2 regions of the Paraglaciecola sp. T6c genome follow, and region 2 is predicted to be linked to the other one. Evidence: predicted binding sites of a transcription regulator. Region 2 holds the regulator's gene; the other holds the start of a gene.
The links. The regulator FliA, encoded in region 2, starts transcription of late flagellar genes. The targets are predictions, from matches to a motif close to CTAAAGNTNNNNNNNNNNNNGCCGATA.
Positions count from the first base shown of each region.

Region 1: PATL_RS07180 (flagellar protein MotY) is a predicted target of FliA. The motif match lies at 3,877-3,903, and genes of this name have one in related genera.

Region 1 is NC_008228.1:1,679,600-1,687,334, forward strand. Features, by position in the region: gene PATL_RS07150 (PrkA family serine protein kinase) at 1-285, opposite strand, end outside; gene sodB (superoxide dismutase [Fe]) at 573-1,154, opposite strand; gene PATL_RS07160 (Grx4 family monothiol glutaredoxin) at 1,421-1,750, shown strand; gene PATL_RS07165 (bacterioferritin-associated ferredoxin) at 1,936-2,130, opposite strand; gene PATL_RS07170 (peroxiredoxin) at 2,397-3,002, shown strand; gene rnt (ribonuclease T) at 3,117-3,752, opposite strand; gene PATL_RS07180 (flagellar protein MotY) at 3,962-4,825, shown strand; gene glpQ (glycerophosphodiester phosphodiesterase) at 4,960-5,949, opposite strand; gene gloA (lactoylglutathione lyase) at 5,986-6,369, opposite strand; gene sugE (quaternary ammonium compound efflux SMR transporter SugE) at 6,472-6,786, opposite strand; gene PATL_RS07200 (cellulase family glycosylhydrolase) at 7,209-7,735, opposite strand, start outside.
Region 2 is NC_008228.1:3,657,069-3,664,803, reverse strand. Features, by position in the region: gene flhA (flagellar biosynthesis protein FlhA) at 1-1,283, shown strand, start outside; gene flhF (flagellar biosynthesis protein FlhF) at 1,318-2,649, shown strand; gene PATL_RS15545 (MinD/ParA family protein) at 2,646-3,512, shown strand; gene PATL_RS15540 (RNA polymerase sigma factor FliA) at 3,509-4,237, shown strand; gene cheY (chemotaxis response regulator CheY) at 4,285-4,668, shown strand; gene PATL_RS15530 (protein phosphatase CheZ) at 4,700-5,443, shown strand; gene PATL_RS15525 (chemotaxis protein CheA) at 5,456-7,720, shown strand.

The sequences.
Region 1 (7,735 bases), 2.0 Mb from region 2:
AGCATGCCGAAGGTAAGACACGATTTGTTCTATTGATTCTTCCATGCCATAAAATCCGTCAAACGCTGGGTAACGAGCGATGATTCGGTTAGAAAAAATACGGCTTAAGGTGGCATCTTTGGCGGTGTCGACCATTTCTGGTTCACCGATTGCTTTAAGAAGACGTTCTGCTGCATTGGCGTATGCTGAATCATCTGTTTTACAGATTTCTAAGAATTCGTCGATGGTTAATTCTTCTTCTTTACGGGCTTCGTACCGTGTCTGATATTGCTCTAAAATTCCCATAACTCGACCTCACATATAGAAAATTTTCTGGCTTCACTGGTAAGATTAGACCCTTATTGGCATTTGTATGTTTCAGATTTAGAACAATATTTTCTAGAGAATGCTAAAAACTGATTTTTAAGCACTAACGAAGTTGGCGCAAAAGAAGCGCAAAGTAGGCAAGACTGAATGGAGTATGAACAGGCGTCTATTATTGGCACAAGCGGGAAGACAGCAGATACAAAAAAGCCTCGATTTATCGAGGCTTTTAAATCATCTTCTGATTACGTTAATCAGACCAGAACCGCTTAAGCGAAGTTGCTCGCTGCGAAATCCCAGTTTGCTAGTGCCCAAAAACCTTCAAGGTACTTAGGACGAGCATTACGATAATCGATGTAGTAAGCATGTTCCCACAAATCTACTGTTAGTAGAGGGGTAACACTTGCATCCGTTAACGGGGTACCTGCGTTGCTAGTGTTAACGATGTCTAGGCTGCCATCAGCAGTTTTTACAAGCCAAGTCCAGCTTGAACCAAAGTTGTTAACTGCTTTGTCGTTTAATGCGGCTTTGAAGTCTGCGAAAGAACCCCATTTAGCATTGATTGCATCAGCAAGAGCGCCAGTTGGCTCGCCGCCGCCATTAGGGCTTAGGCTGTTCCAGTAGAACGTGTGGTTCCAGATTTGAGCAGCGTTATTGAAAACTCCGCCTTCTGACGATTTAACGATCTCTTCAAGATCTTTATTCGCCATATCAGTACCTTCAACCAAGCCGTTTAGCTTAGTAACATAAGTCGCGTGATGCTTGCCGTAGTGATATTCCAACGTTTCAGCTGAGATATGTGGTTCTAAAGCATTTTTTTCATACGGAAGAGCTGGTAGTTCGAAAGCCATGATAATTCTCCATTTAAAGTTAACAAAAATCGTGTGTCTAACCTTGTGTAAACGCTAATGTTTTATACACGAATATAAAACGGTTTGTCCAAAGTTATCCTGAAACCCAGTCACCGATCTTAGGGCGCTTAAGGTACATTACAAGGGGTAAGCTTGATAATAATTTGAAACCAATAAAGATCACAAGGCAGCATTGGTATATTGCCTTGAAAACGGTAAACTTGACCGCATTACTAGCGTTAATAAAATTTTGAGTGAGAATATTTATGGAAACAGTTGAAAAAATTCAGCAACAAATCAGTGAAAACCCCATTCTTCTTTATATGAAAGGGTCACCTAAATTGCCTAACTGTGGCTTTTCAGCTCAGGCATCACAGGCATTGATGTCTTGTGGCGAAGAGTTTGCTTACGTTGATATTCTGCAAAACCCTGACATTCGTTCAGAATTGCCAAAATACGCTGACTGGCCTACTTTTCCACAGTTGTGGATCGACGGTGAGCTTATTGGTGGTTGTGACATCATCATGGAAATGGTTCAGCAGGGCGAATTGCAAACAATCGTTAAAGAAAGCGCTGAAAAACGCGCTGATAAGTAACAAAGCCTGTTGCTCTAAACGACGTCGATTGGCTGCGTTTAGAACAGTTAGTCATCCATAAAAAAAGAGTCCTGTAGGACTCTTTTTTTATTTGTGTCCTGTTCCCTGCGTCGTAATACTAATGAACGCTAAAAAGGCACTGATTTTTTGGTGTTCCTGGCGAGTGTTGACTCCGCTAGGTTGGGTTAACACACTTCTTTAAATAGAGATTCATCAATAATCGTGTTGTCAACGATGCTTTGCGCCATACGCACACATTTGCCGCACTGATCACCCACGCCAAGCGCTTCACGTAACTGGCGCATATTGCCCACACCGTCTTCGCGAACGGCCTGTTTAATAGCTTTGTCGGTAATGCCGTGACACAAACAAACGTACATAATTAACCTTACTGAATATTGATGTAAATGATAATAATTGTTGTTTGCAGTACTTTCAAGTATTTCTTTTGTCAATTTGTACATTAAATAGTCTAGATTGATTTCTACTTGATAGTGTGAGGTGAAGAGGCCGTAAAATCTGACTCGCCACTTGGTTTTTGCCAAACCATACCTACATTATTGGTTCGTAAAAGAGTGTGATAACCCGTTAATAGTCGTTACACTATGCGCCAGCATATTTTAAACCCAAAGAATGGAGATCAAAAATGAGTGTACTAGTTAGTCGCCCAGCCCCAGATTTTACCGCCGCAGCCGTATTAGGAAATGGCGATATCGTTGAAAACTTCACCCTAAGCGAAGCAATCAAAGGTCAAAAAGCAGTATTGTTTTTCTACCCTCTTGATTTCACTTTTGTTTGCCCATCTGAATTGATCGCTTTTGATAAGCGTTACGATGAGTTCAAAAAACGTGGCGTAGAAGTGATTGGTGTGTCTATTGATTCTCAGTTTACCCATAACGCATGGCGTAACACTGCTATCAATGACGGCGGTATCGGTAAAGTGAAATACGCTATGGTTGCTGATGTTAAGCACGAAATTTGTCAAGCATACGATGTTGAGCATCCAGAAGCTGGCGTTGCTTTTCGTGGTTCATTCTTGATCGACGAAGAAGGCGTTGTGCGTCACCAAGTGGTCAACGATCTTCCTTTAGGTCGTAACATTGACGACATGCTTCGCATGGTTGATGCGCTTAACTTCCATGAAGAACATGGTGAAGTATGCCCAGCCGGTTGGCAAGCTGGTGAAAAAGGTATGGTAGACAGCCCTGAAGGTGTTGCTAGCTATCTTTCAGAGAACGCTGATTCGCTTTAATTCAACGCTGATCCGCTTTAATACTCTGTAGCGTGATGCGTTATAGATGAAGTGATAAAAAAGCCGCTGTGATCTTATGTGAACAGCGGCTTTTTTGTGTCTGCGAAATAAGGCTTAGTCATGCTCTGGGGTAGGCCAACCACATGCGCTTTGCCATTTATTAACAATATAACAATAGAGTTCAGCCGTTTTCTGGGTGTCATATAAGGCTGAATGTGCTTCGCTTTGATCGAAACTAATATTGGCCGCTTGGCATGCTTTGACTAATACCGTTTGCCCCAACGCTAAACCTGATAGCGTGGTGGTATCGAATGATACGAATGGGTGAAACGGCGTACGCTTAATTTTACTGCGTTCGATAGCGGCATTGATAAAACCTAAATCGAATGCGGCGTTGTGCGCCACCATTACTGAGCGCTGGCAGTCAGCGTCCTTTTGCTCTTTGCGAATTTGCTTGCACAAGTCTTTCATGACTTCTGTTTCATCTAATGCTCCCCGCAGGGCGCACCAAGGATCTATCCCGTTGAACTCTAACGCCGCTTTTTCTAAGTTAGCCCCTTCAAAGGGAACCACGTGATAATGAAACGTTTTATCTGGGGTTAAAAAGCCATCGGCGTCCATTTGGGTCGTAATTGCAGCGACTTCAAGCAACGCGTCGGTTTGCGCATTAAAGCCCGCTGTTTCAACATCTACGATAACGGGAAAGTAGCCTCTGAATCGGTCTTTTAGGAGAAATTGGGGATCTGACATAGCTACCTATAGCGATAAAAATAAGGCGTGATTATGTCAACTATCTGCACACGTCGCTACCCTATATACTTAATAATCTAGCGAACTATAATCTTTAGTAGACTGGGCAAGCGGTGAATTCAGGGTTAAGCTTTTACCGTGGGAGTCGATAACCAATGCACAGGAGCAGTGATTGCTCATGAAGCGGAATTAATCAAACGAAAAGACTTATGAAATCTATCTTATTTATAGTGTCCCTGACGTTAAGCGGTTCTCTATCAGCTGGGCTACGGCAATACGCGGCAAAAATTGAGACATCTGACTGGCAGTTAAGCCAGCAAAGTCGTTTGCAGTGTACCTTGGCACATAAAATACCAGGCTATGGTGAGGCAATGTTTACTAGCATGGCGTCTAAGCAACTGAATATGGAGTTTGAGCTTGATATGCTGCGTTTGCCTAAAACGTTTGGTATGGCGTCTGTCTATTCTGTTCCTCCTCGGTGGATGCCGGGGCAAATGCACCACGCCATTGCAGATATGACCATACGTAAGCAATACAATGGCGATCTGCCAGAGCAAGTTGCGTGGACTATGCTCTCGGAACTAGAAAAGGGTTTCTGGCCGACCATATATTATCAAGACTGGTACAATCAAAATGACAGGATTTCAGTTGGCTTAAATGCCAGCAATTTTGCTGCCCCTTATGAAAATTTCGCACAATGTGTATCGAACCTACTGCCCTATAGTTTTGATGATATTGCCTACACCATTCTCGCCTACCAGAAAAACAGCACCGAATTGACCAAGTACTCCCAGCGCCGTTTGAATATGATTGGTCAATACCTCAAAGAAGATAGCGATATGGAATTAGTTTTGCTCGACGGTTACAGCGATAGCTACGGCGGTCGAGACATGAACAAAACCTTGTCGGTGAGTCGTGCGGTAGAGATAAAAAATTACTTTAGCGACATGGGCGTAGCACCTCAGCGAATCGAAGTGACAGGCCATGGCGAACGACGACACATTGCCCCGAATACCAATGAAATGTCCCGTGCAAAAAACCGACGTGTGGTGATCCGCATGGCGAAACCTTAGCGGGATCGCTTTCTGCCAAACAACGTCAGGATGTGACAGAGCCATCAAAAAAGCCGATTAATACAATTAATCGGCTTTTTGCTATTGGCTAAGTGATGGCGTCGCTGCGCGCCAATGCGCTAACCAATATATCCTTAGCGGGGTTGTTGGTCTAAATACGTCACGACTGTGTCGGTAAAATCAGTAAACAAGCCGTCCACTTTTAGCTGTTTAAACAATAAGTCCAGCGTTTGTTTATTGGTTACGCCTTTTGGCAGCGCGTCTTGCCTAAACGTATATGGGTGCACGTCAAGCCCTGCATCATGTGCGCGTTTGACCAATCCCGTGGGTTGTAGGGTCTGCATATCAACCAACTGAGGGATCCATGGGCCTATACCTTGAGCGATTGTGGCTAACTCTTCGAGTTTTTCAGACGTGCGCAGAGCATCATAATCAGTGGGGGATTCCCCCCAATCATTTTCACCTAGCAACTGAATCAATTTTACTTTTGCGCCCAATTCATGGCGCAAACGTTTCAGCTCAGCATAATCGAAACACTGCACATAAATGGCTTTACTAGCATCATCAAGGCTATGTTTGCGCAGGGTTTTCATAACAATTTTGCTGATATCCACGCCTTGTTCCCGGTGCCAAGCAGGGGATTTTATCTCAGGGTAAAAACCAATGTTCTTGCCAAATTGCCGGTTAAGTTGATTAATCAGCTCAATCTGTTCTTCAAAGGTCGCAATGGTAAATTCAGCGTTGCCTTGATAGCGGTTTTTGAAAATCTGTTTGCCATCTGTTGTGCTGCGCTCATGCACTTTTAAAGACTTTAATTCTGTTAAGGTAAAATCAAGGGCATAGAAACGCCCGTCATCACGTTTTCGCTGTGGGTATTTATCAGCAACGTTTGTCACTGTATCTAAGTGAATATCATGCAGTACGACTGGCACGCCATCTTTGCTTATCACTACGTCTTGCTCAATAAAGTCTGCCCCAAGGGCGAAGGCGAGAGTAGTGGACTCCATGGTGTGTTCTGGTAGATACCCCGAAGCACCACGATGAGCAATGACCAATGGTTCAGCCCAAGCGGCTTGGCTCGCCAGCAGCGCAAGCAATGACAACGACAAAATTGTTTTCTTCATATTGACTCCAATGTCTCAGTTTCCTTTCGCGGATAATTATGTTGTTTGAATAAGCTCAATGGCGTAACCGTCCGGGTCGCGCACAAATGCAATTACTGTGCTGCCGCCTTTTACTGGGCCAGCGTCTCGATATACATCGGCTCCTTGGGCTTTTAATTGCTCACACACCTGGTATATATCATTCACCCCAAGGGCGATGTGCCCATATGCGGTGCCTATATCATAGCTATCTTCATCCCAGTTATGGGTTAATTCCAATACGGTGTTGTTGTCTTCGTCGCCATAACCGATAAACGCTAACGTATAGCGGTAATCTTTGTTCTCACTGCTGCGTAGCAGTTTCATGCCAAGCAGTTCAGTGTAAAAAGTGATAGAGCGGTCCAAATTACCGACACGCAACATGGTGTGCAAAAAGCGCATAATGGTCCTTAACAATCCTGAGGTGCGACTAAGTCGTTGATTGTAACTAGTTAACTGTCTCAACAATATGACAAAGCGTAACAAAAAATGGATAGTCAGATATTAACTGCTTAGTTTCAATCCAATGACGCCAACCGTAATGGTGATTAAACTAACCACTCGCCAAAAATTAAGCGGCTCGTTGAGCATAACAATACCAACAATCGCCGTGCCTATGAGGCCGATAACAACCCAAACGGCATACGCGGTTCCCGCTGGGAGTGATTTCATGGCTATGCTTAATAAACCAAAACTGATGGCCATGGCAACAAGAGTGAATATAGAAGGCCACAGCTTGCTGAAACCGTCACTGTATTTTAGGCCAATTGCCCACACAACTTCGAATAACCCTGCGATGATCAAAATAATCCAGTTCATTTTTATACCTACCCATTTTGAGCTGGGTCGTCCCAGAGAAAAGCGCGAGGGATGAGGTCGTCCTCATTTCGTTGATATCACAACCTTGAGCTAACACAAGCCGCTCTATGCACGCACAGCGCACAGGTGGTGAAAATTTGATTGTCGAAAAGACGATAAGATTTTAACACAGTGGGTGACTTAATAAATAGTCGCTAAATCACAGATGCAAAACGTGGCGCATTAAACATCCTATTTCTGGGTAACACCTTGTGTAAAAAGCGCGCGTCAATGCAGAGGAAAAGCCCGCTTTAATCATTTAGTGACGGGGCGAAGAAAAGAAACACGAATAGTGGTAGTACTTTTGCCGTTCACTATTCGTGTTTCTTGTATCTCAATATCTAACGACGATATTCAGAAGCGGTTAAGCGCAATAGCATGGTTTAACCACAGCTACCTAGCAATACCCATGATGAATCGCTACCTGGTAAACTATTAGTGTACCAATTTGCTTCATAAGCATTGCCTTGGTATTGCATCTGGTCACCTGTGTCGTTGTGGTTATTCGTGCCACCGGGATAATCTGCTTGCACCCAATTAGGGTAGCTATTTATTGCACTGCAATCGATGCCACTGCCTGTTGTTTGCGGGCAACCAGTAGCATCTACATTTGTGCCTTGTGGTGTGTTGGGGCACTGGTCTGTGATATCACTTACACCGTCAGCATCGGAATCGGCTATCGCACAGCCAATAATATCGACTGTTGTACCTGTGGGGGTGTTATCACATTGATCATCACTGTCACTTACTCCATCACCATCACTGTCTAAATTTACGACACTCGAGTTCCACCCTTTAATAATCGACTTCACCTTTGTGCCTGAGGCAGTCAATGAATTCCAGCTTCCGCCGGGCGTAAAAGTGGAAGCACCTTCGTCTTTATCGTTCAGCGCCCAATTAGCGTGGCTAA
Region 2 (7,735 bases):
CCCAAGAAATGGGACAAGAACTCACTCGTCAATTAGGTAATCGCCAAGCGTTATACATCACCAGTGGTATTTTGTTTGTCATGGGTATAGTGCCGGGCATGCCGCATGTGGCTTTCTTGGGGTTTAGTGCGTTAGTGGGCGGATATGCTTATTACCAGCACTGGAGCGAAAAGAAATTGGCCTCACAGCCGGAAGTATTGGCGCCTGAAAAAGAACGTGGCACACCAAAACCTGCTGAAATCAAAGAACTAGGTTGGGATGACGTGCAACACGTTGACACCATTGGTTTAGAAGTAGGTTACCGCTTGATCCCGCTGGTAGATAAATCACAAGGCGGCGAGTTATTGACACGTATCAAAGGGGTCCGTAAGAAGTTGTCTCAAGAGCTTGGCTTTCTTATACCTCCAGTTCATATTCGCGATAATTTAGATTTAAGTCCTAACAACTACACCATATCCATGTTGGGAGTCTCTGTTGGCGAAGCGGAGATCAGCCACGACGACGAGCTGGCGATTAACCCAGGTCAGGTATTTGGCAAATTAGATGGAACCGTGACAAAAGATCCAGCATTTGGCCTAGATGCCGTATGGATCCGCTCGAACCAACGTGAGCACGCACAAACGTTAGGTTATACCGTGGTCGATAGCGCCACGGTTGTCGCGACTCACCTAAGTCAACTTCTGACTAATAATGCGTATCAATTACTTGGTCACGAAGAGGTTCAGCAGTTGTTGGATATGCTTGCCAAGCAAAGCCCTAAATTAGTAGAAGGTTTAGTACCTGATATTTTGTCACTTAGTACCGTGGTTAAAGTACTGCAAACGCTATTGTACGAAGGCGTGCCTATCCGTGATTTACGCACCATTGTACAAACCTTGTGTGAGTATGGACCTAAGAGTCAAGATCCTGATGTGTTGGTGTCTGCGCTGCGTATCTCTCTTAAGCGCCTCATCATTCAAGAGATCAATGGCGGACAAGCCGAGTTACCAGTCATAACTTTGGCGCCAGAGTTGGAACAGATGTTGCACCAGTCATTACAAGCCGGTGGAGGAGATGGCGCAGGAATAGAACCTGGTTTAGCTGAACGTTTACAAAAGTCACTAAATGATGCTTCTCAACAGCAAGAATTAGCGGGCGAACCTGCGGTGTTACTCACCTCAGGTATGTTACGCCCAGTGTTATCAAGGTTCTTGAAGCACGCAGTACAAGGTTTGCATGTGTTGTCATATCAAGAAATTCCAGATGACAAACAAATTAAAATAGTCAGTGCGGTGGGTCAATAGTCCGTCACCAGATGCAAGTAGCAAGGGGTAAATTGTGAAAATTAGACGCTTTTATGGCAAAGACATGCGCGAGGCTTTGAAACAAGTCAAAGACGAGTTGGGCGATGATGCAGTCATCATGTCTAATAAAAAGCTAAGCAATGGTGTGGAAATTGTCGCTGCATATGACAAAGAGCCAGCTGCAAGCCCTAAGCGCGCCGAGTCCAGTTTGACGTCTGCACCGAAGCCCAGAGCAGAATCCACTCCTACCCTCAGTGAAATCATCGGTGACAGCGGACCGGATAGCCTTAGAGCATTGCTTGAAAAACAAATTCAAGCAAAAGAGTCAGCTCATCAAGCGAGTCAGCCTGTTGCTCAGCCTGCAAAGCCTCAAAATGTAACAAGTCAGCCGCAACGCCAAACGCAGGCGCAACCAGAGGTACCCAACGTACCGCATCAGCAAGACGCATTAAATGAAATGCGTCAAGAGCTAGCCTCTTTACGTAATGTGCTTCAGTTCCAAGTGGCTGGTCTTTTGCAACAAGACAAAGGACGAAACCATCCTTTACACGGCTATTTAACCAACAAGTTACAAAAGATGGGTATCAGTGAAGCACTGGCCAATGAAGTGGTTTCTTATACCCCGGCAGATACTGATGAGCGTCAAGCTTGGTTGTTTTTATTAAAACTGCTGGCTAATCGCATACAAACTGAAGAAAGTAACTTACTGACCAAAGGCGGCATCGCAGTTTTAATGGGCCCTACTGGGACTGGAAAGACAACGACTGTGGCAAAACTTGCCGCACAAGCTGCGCAAAAATACGGTGCTCAAAATGTCGGCTTGATCACCATTGACAGCTATCGAATCGCTGCTTACGAGCAAATTTCTACCTATGCCAGAATTATTGGTTGCTCGGTGAAAAAAGCGCAGAACGCTGAAGAGTTATCAGATCTGTTATTCCAGTTTAGGAATAAGCGCCTTATACTTATTGATACTGCAGGGTTTGGGCAAAGAGATGTTAGACTGATCAAGCAGTTAGAAACGTTGAAGCAGAGTACAACGGCGAATATCAGCAGTTATTTGGTCATGCAAGCCAACAGTCAATATCAAGTTATGCAGCAAACCATTGCTGCTTACAAACAGATTTCTTTACAGGGTTGTATTTTCACCAAAATAGATGAATGCTACAGTCTTGGAGAGGCAATTAGTGCGGCCATCGAGCACAAATTGTCCGTGAGCTTTATTACCGATGGCCAAAAGGTTCCGGAAGACTTGAAAGTGGCAGATGCAAAATTTTTAATAACCAGCGCCGCTAAGCTTTATAAAAAGCACGTATTAATTCATACTAGTGGTAACTCACTAAATAACGCAGCAGTGGCAGTATGATTGAGGACCAAGCGAGTAGCTTAAGAAGAATGAATCAATCTCGATTAATTAAAGTGATCGCCGTTACCGGTGGTAAGGGCGGCGTGGGTAAAACCAACGTCACGTTAAATACCGCGATCTCTATGGCCCAGCAGGGTAAGAGAGTCATGGTATTAGACGCAGATTTAGGCTTAGCCAACGTGGATGTGTTACTTGGCTTACGTGTGGTGAAAAACCTTTCACATGTATTGTCAGGGGAATGCACTCTAGACGAAGTCCTTGTTGAAGGTCCCCACGGGATTAAAATTGCGCCAGCAACCTCTGGCAGTCAGTCAATGACTGAACTCACTCCAACCGAACATGCAGGCTTAATTAGAGCATTCAGTGAGCTGCGCTCGCAAATTGACGTATTAATTGTTGATACTGCGGCAGGTATTTCAGATATGGTTTTAAGTTTCTCACGTGCCTCGCAAGATATCCTAGTGGTAGTGTGTGATGAACCTACATCTCTCACAGATGCCTATGCATTGATCAAAATTTTGAATAAAGAGCACGGTGTTTTTCGTTTTAAAATTGTCGCCAATATGGTGCGCAATATGCGAGAAGGACAAGAGCTGTTCAATAAGTTAACAAAAGTCACCGACCGCTTTTTAGACGTGGCCTTAGAACTAGTCGCCACTGTACCGTTTGATGAAAATATTCGTAAGTCGGTTCGTAAGCAAAAAGCGATTGTTGAAGCATATCCAACTTCGCCAGCGGCTATCGCTATTAAAAAGCTAGCTCAACAGGCAGCAGGTTGGCCAGTGCCTTCTCAGCCAGGAGGGCATTTAGAGTTCTTCCTTGAGCAGTTGGTGGCCAAAAAAGCCGTGGGCGATATTCGGTGAACAGTAAAGCCGCTGCGTATCAGCAGTTAGATGACAGAAATGCACTGGTGGAGCGTCATGCTCCATTGGTAAAGCGCATTGCTCATCATCTTATTGCCCGCTTACCCGCCAGCGTATTGGTCGACGATCTCATTCAAGCCGGTATGATTGGTTTACTTGAAGCGTCTCGTAACTTCGATGGCACCAAAGGTGCGAGTTTTGAGACCTTTGCAGGTATTCGAATTCGCGGCTCTATGCTTGACGAAATTCGAAAAGGTGATTGGACACCACGCTCTGTGCATAAAAATGGCCGTGCGATAACGGATGCCATTAATAAAGTTGAGCGTGAGACAGGCCGTGACGCCAGAGATGTAGATATAGCCAAAAAACTTGAAGTCAGCATTGAGCAATATCACCAAATGCTTGGTGAAGTGAATGCAGGTAAAATTATTGGCATGGAAGATTTAGGGGTATCGGAAGATGTGGTGACAACAGAGCAAACTAAAGGCTCTGATACTCCGTTTGAAGATTTGCTCCAAGGCTCTTTTCAAAAAGCCTTAGCCCATGCCATTACAACCTTACCTGAGCGTGAAGCAATCGTATTATCATTGTACTATGACGAAGAATTGAATCTACGTGAAATAGGTGAAGTTCTAGACGTGAGTGAATCACGTGTTAGCCAAATACACAGTCAAGCTATGCTAAAACTAAAAAGTAAAATGCAGACTTGGCGTATTGAAGAATAAACAAATAACATATAAATGTTTTGATTTTGCCTCGAGCGGAGAAAGTTTTGGATAAGAATATGAAAATTTTGGTTGTTGATGATTTCTCGACAATGCGTCGCATCATCAAGAACCTATTGAAAGATCTAGGTTTTACTAATATTCAAGAAGCGGATGATGGCAGTACCGCATTGCCTATGCTTCAACAAGGTGATTTTGATTTTGTAGTGACTGACTGGAACATGCCAGGCATGCAAGGAATTGATTTATTGCGGGCGATCCGTGCCGACGAAAACCTTAAACACACACCAGTGTTAATGGTAACGGCAGAAGCCAAAAAAGAACAAATTGTAGCGGCGGCGCAGGCTGGTGTTAATGGGTATGTTATCAAACCATTTACTGCTGCGACCCTTAAAGAGAAGTTGGCCAAGATATTTGAACGCTTAGGTTAGTCAGGCTTTTCTCAACGATAAGGAAGGCCTTATGACCTCACATCCAGCCCCCATGAAGCTAGAAGATGCAAAGCAATTAGTCGCTTTACTTGAAAGTGGTAATAATCAAGGCGCTCAGCAGCTTCTCGATAGTGTCAATGACACCAATTCTGTCGAACTGTTCGAAGAGGTAGGTAAATTAACTCGCCAACTTCATGATTCTTTGAATAACTTTCAACTCGATGAACGTATTGCTAATTTAGCGAATGAAGAGATCCCTGACGCTAAAACGCGGCTCACGTATGTTATTGAAACCACTGAGCAAGCCGCGAATCGCACGATGGACTTAGTCGATGATTGCATGCCCATTGCCGAAAAGCTCAATTCTGAAATGAACGAAATCATTCCTGAGTGGAAGAAGCTTTTTAATCGTCAGTTAGAGCTGGGCGAATTCAATGCCCTGTGCAGACGCCTCGACACCTTTTTAGAAGAGGGCAAGGACGAGTCTGGAAAATTAAACGCATTATTAACCGAGATGCTACTAGCTCAAGGCTATCAGGACATCACAGGGCAAATTATTCGCCGGGTCATTGAACTAGTTAAAGAAGTAGAAGACAGCCTAGTGCATATGTTAACGATGTTCGGTGGATCAGAGTCAGCGGAAATTCCTCATATATCTGATAAACAAGCCGATAGTGTTAAAGCGGAAGGCCCAATTCTCGATGCAGCTAACCGTGACGACGTCGCATCTAATCAAGATGATGTTGATGATTTACTGTCAAGTTTAGGATTTTAGAGGCGTTACAATATGGGGTTTGATGTTGACGAGGAGATCCTTCAGGATTTTTTAGTAGAAGCGGGTGAAATACTAGAGCAGCTTCAAGAACAGCTGGTTGAGTTGGAAAATAATCCGCAAGATTCGGATTTACTGAATGCGATTTTCAGAGGCTACCACACGGTTAAAGGTGGCGCGGGCTTTCTTTCGTTAACCGAATTAGTCGATATTTGTCACGGCGCTGAAAACGTATTCGATGTCATGCGTAACGGCCAACGTTCATTAACGCCAGAGTTAATGGATATTATTCTTCAAGCAACCGACGAAGTCGTCGCCATGTTTGAAGATGTAAAATCGAACAAACCCTTGGTAGCAGCAGAGCAATCGTTATTAGATACATTGCATCGCCTGAGTAAGCCAGAGGCGCAAGACCAAGTTGCTGCGCCTCCAATTATCGAAACGCCAGTAATCGAGGCGCCCAGTGAAGCGGCATCTCAGCCTAAAACAAATTCGGATGACTTTGACGAATCCGAGTTTGAGGCCTTGCTTGATGAACTTCACGGTGAAGGTAATCCCGTTGGAGGAGCATCGCAATCACCATCAATTAAGCCGCCACAATCCACAGAGTCTTCCAGTGGCGCTGATATGAGTAGTGATGGTGACGATATTAGTGATGATGAGTTTGAAGCGTTACTCGATCAGCTTCATGGAGAAGGGCAGTTTGGCGGCTCTCAAGACGCTCCCTCTGAATCGACTGACGCGCCCGTAGCAAGCACAAATTCTGAATCAGAAGATATCAGTGATGATGAATTCGAAGCGTTACTCGATCAGCTCCATGGTAAAGGGCAAGGGCCTGTTACCAAAAAAGAAGCTAACGGAGAAACAAGTAAAGCGCCAAACACTCCAGTAACGTCGGCAGTATCTGATAACACGCCGTCGCAATCCGCAAGTGAAAAAGCCACTGATAAAAGTAACGACACTAAGTCGAGTGCGCCCAGCATTGCCTCTAGCCAAGCCAATATACCTGCTAAAAGCCCTGGGGCGGCGGAAAAGTCGGCTGTTTCTAAGCGTGAGGAAAAGCGTCCCGCAGCACCACAGCCGGAAACGACGGTTAGGGTGGATACCAAGCGCTTAGACCAAATCATGAATATGGTAGGTGAGTTGGTATTAGTGCGTAACAGGTTGCTTAGTTTAGGTTTATCCGTCAACGACGAAAGTATGTCAAAAGCGATTGCTAATTTAGACGTGGTCACCGGCGATTTGCAAGGCGCCGTGATGAAAACGCGCATGCAGCCCATCAAAAAAGTGTTTGGGCGTTTTCCTCGAGTCGTGCGTGACTTAGCGCGCACCTTGAAGAAAGAAATTACCCTTGAACTAGAGGGTGAAGAAACAGATTTAGACAAAAATTTAGTCGAGGCCCTTGCTGATCCTTTGGTGCATCTAGTACGAAATTCAGTGGATCATGGTATAGAAATGCCAGCGGATCGGGTCGCAGCGGGCAAGCCATCTTTAGGTACGGTAAAGCTATCAGCTTCTCAAGAAGGTGATCATATTTTGCTGAGCATAGTCGATGACGGTAAAGGCATGGACCCTGATAAGCTTAAAGAAATAGCTATTTCTCGAGGCGTATTAGATGCTGATGCCGCGGCTCGAATGACAGATGAAGAAGCATTCAATTTAATTTTCGCTCCGGGTTTCTCGACCAAAACTGAAATATCCGAAGTGTCAGGCCGCGGCGTTGGTATGGACGTGGTGAAAACCAAAATTAACCAGCTAAATGGTACGGTCAATATCGATTCTGTGCTGGGCAAAGGCACCACGCTAGAAATTAAAGTGCCACTGACTTTGGCAATATTACCGACTCTTATGATAGTGGTTGGCGATCAAACCTTCGCATTACCATTAGGCTCGGTAAACGAAATTATCAACATGGATATGAGTAAAACCAATACAGTTGATGGCCAATTAACAAAAATCGTTCGTTCCAAAGCGATCCCATTATTCTATTTACGCGAGTGGTTAGTACGCAAAAATGCTAAGCCAATCCCGCTAGATCGCGCTAAGGGACATGTTGTTGTCGTGCAAATTGGTACCCAGCAACTCGGTTTTGTGGTTGATGCGCTCATCGGTCAAGAAGAAGTGGTGATTAAGCCATTAGATGAATTGCTACAAGGTACTCCTGGCATGGCTGGCGCAACGATTACCAGTGATGGTGGGATTGCGTTGATCCTAGATGTTCCAGGCCTACTAAAGCATTATGCTAAGAAAAAAGCCGATGCCATTCGACAAGCGCGTTAAACACGAGGTTTTTAC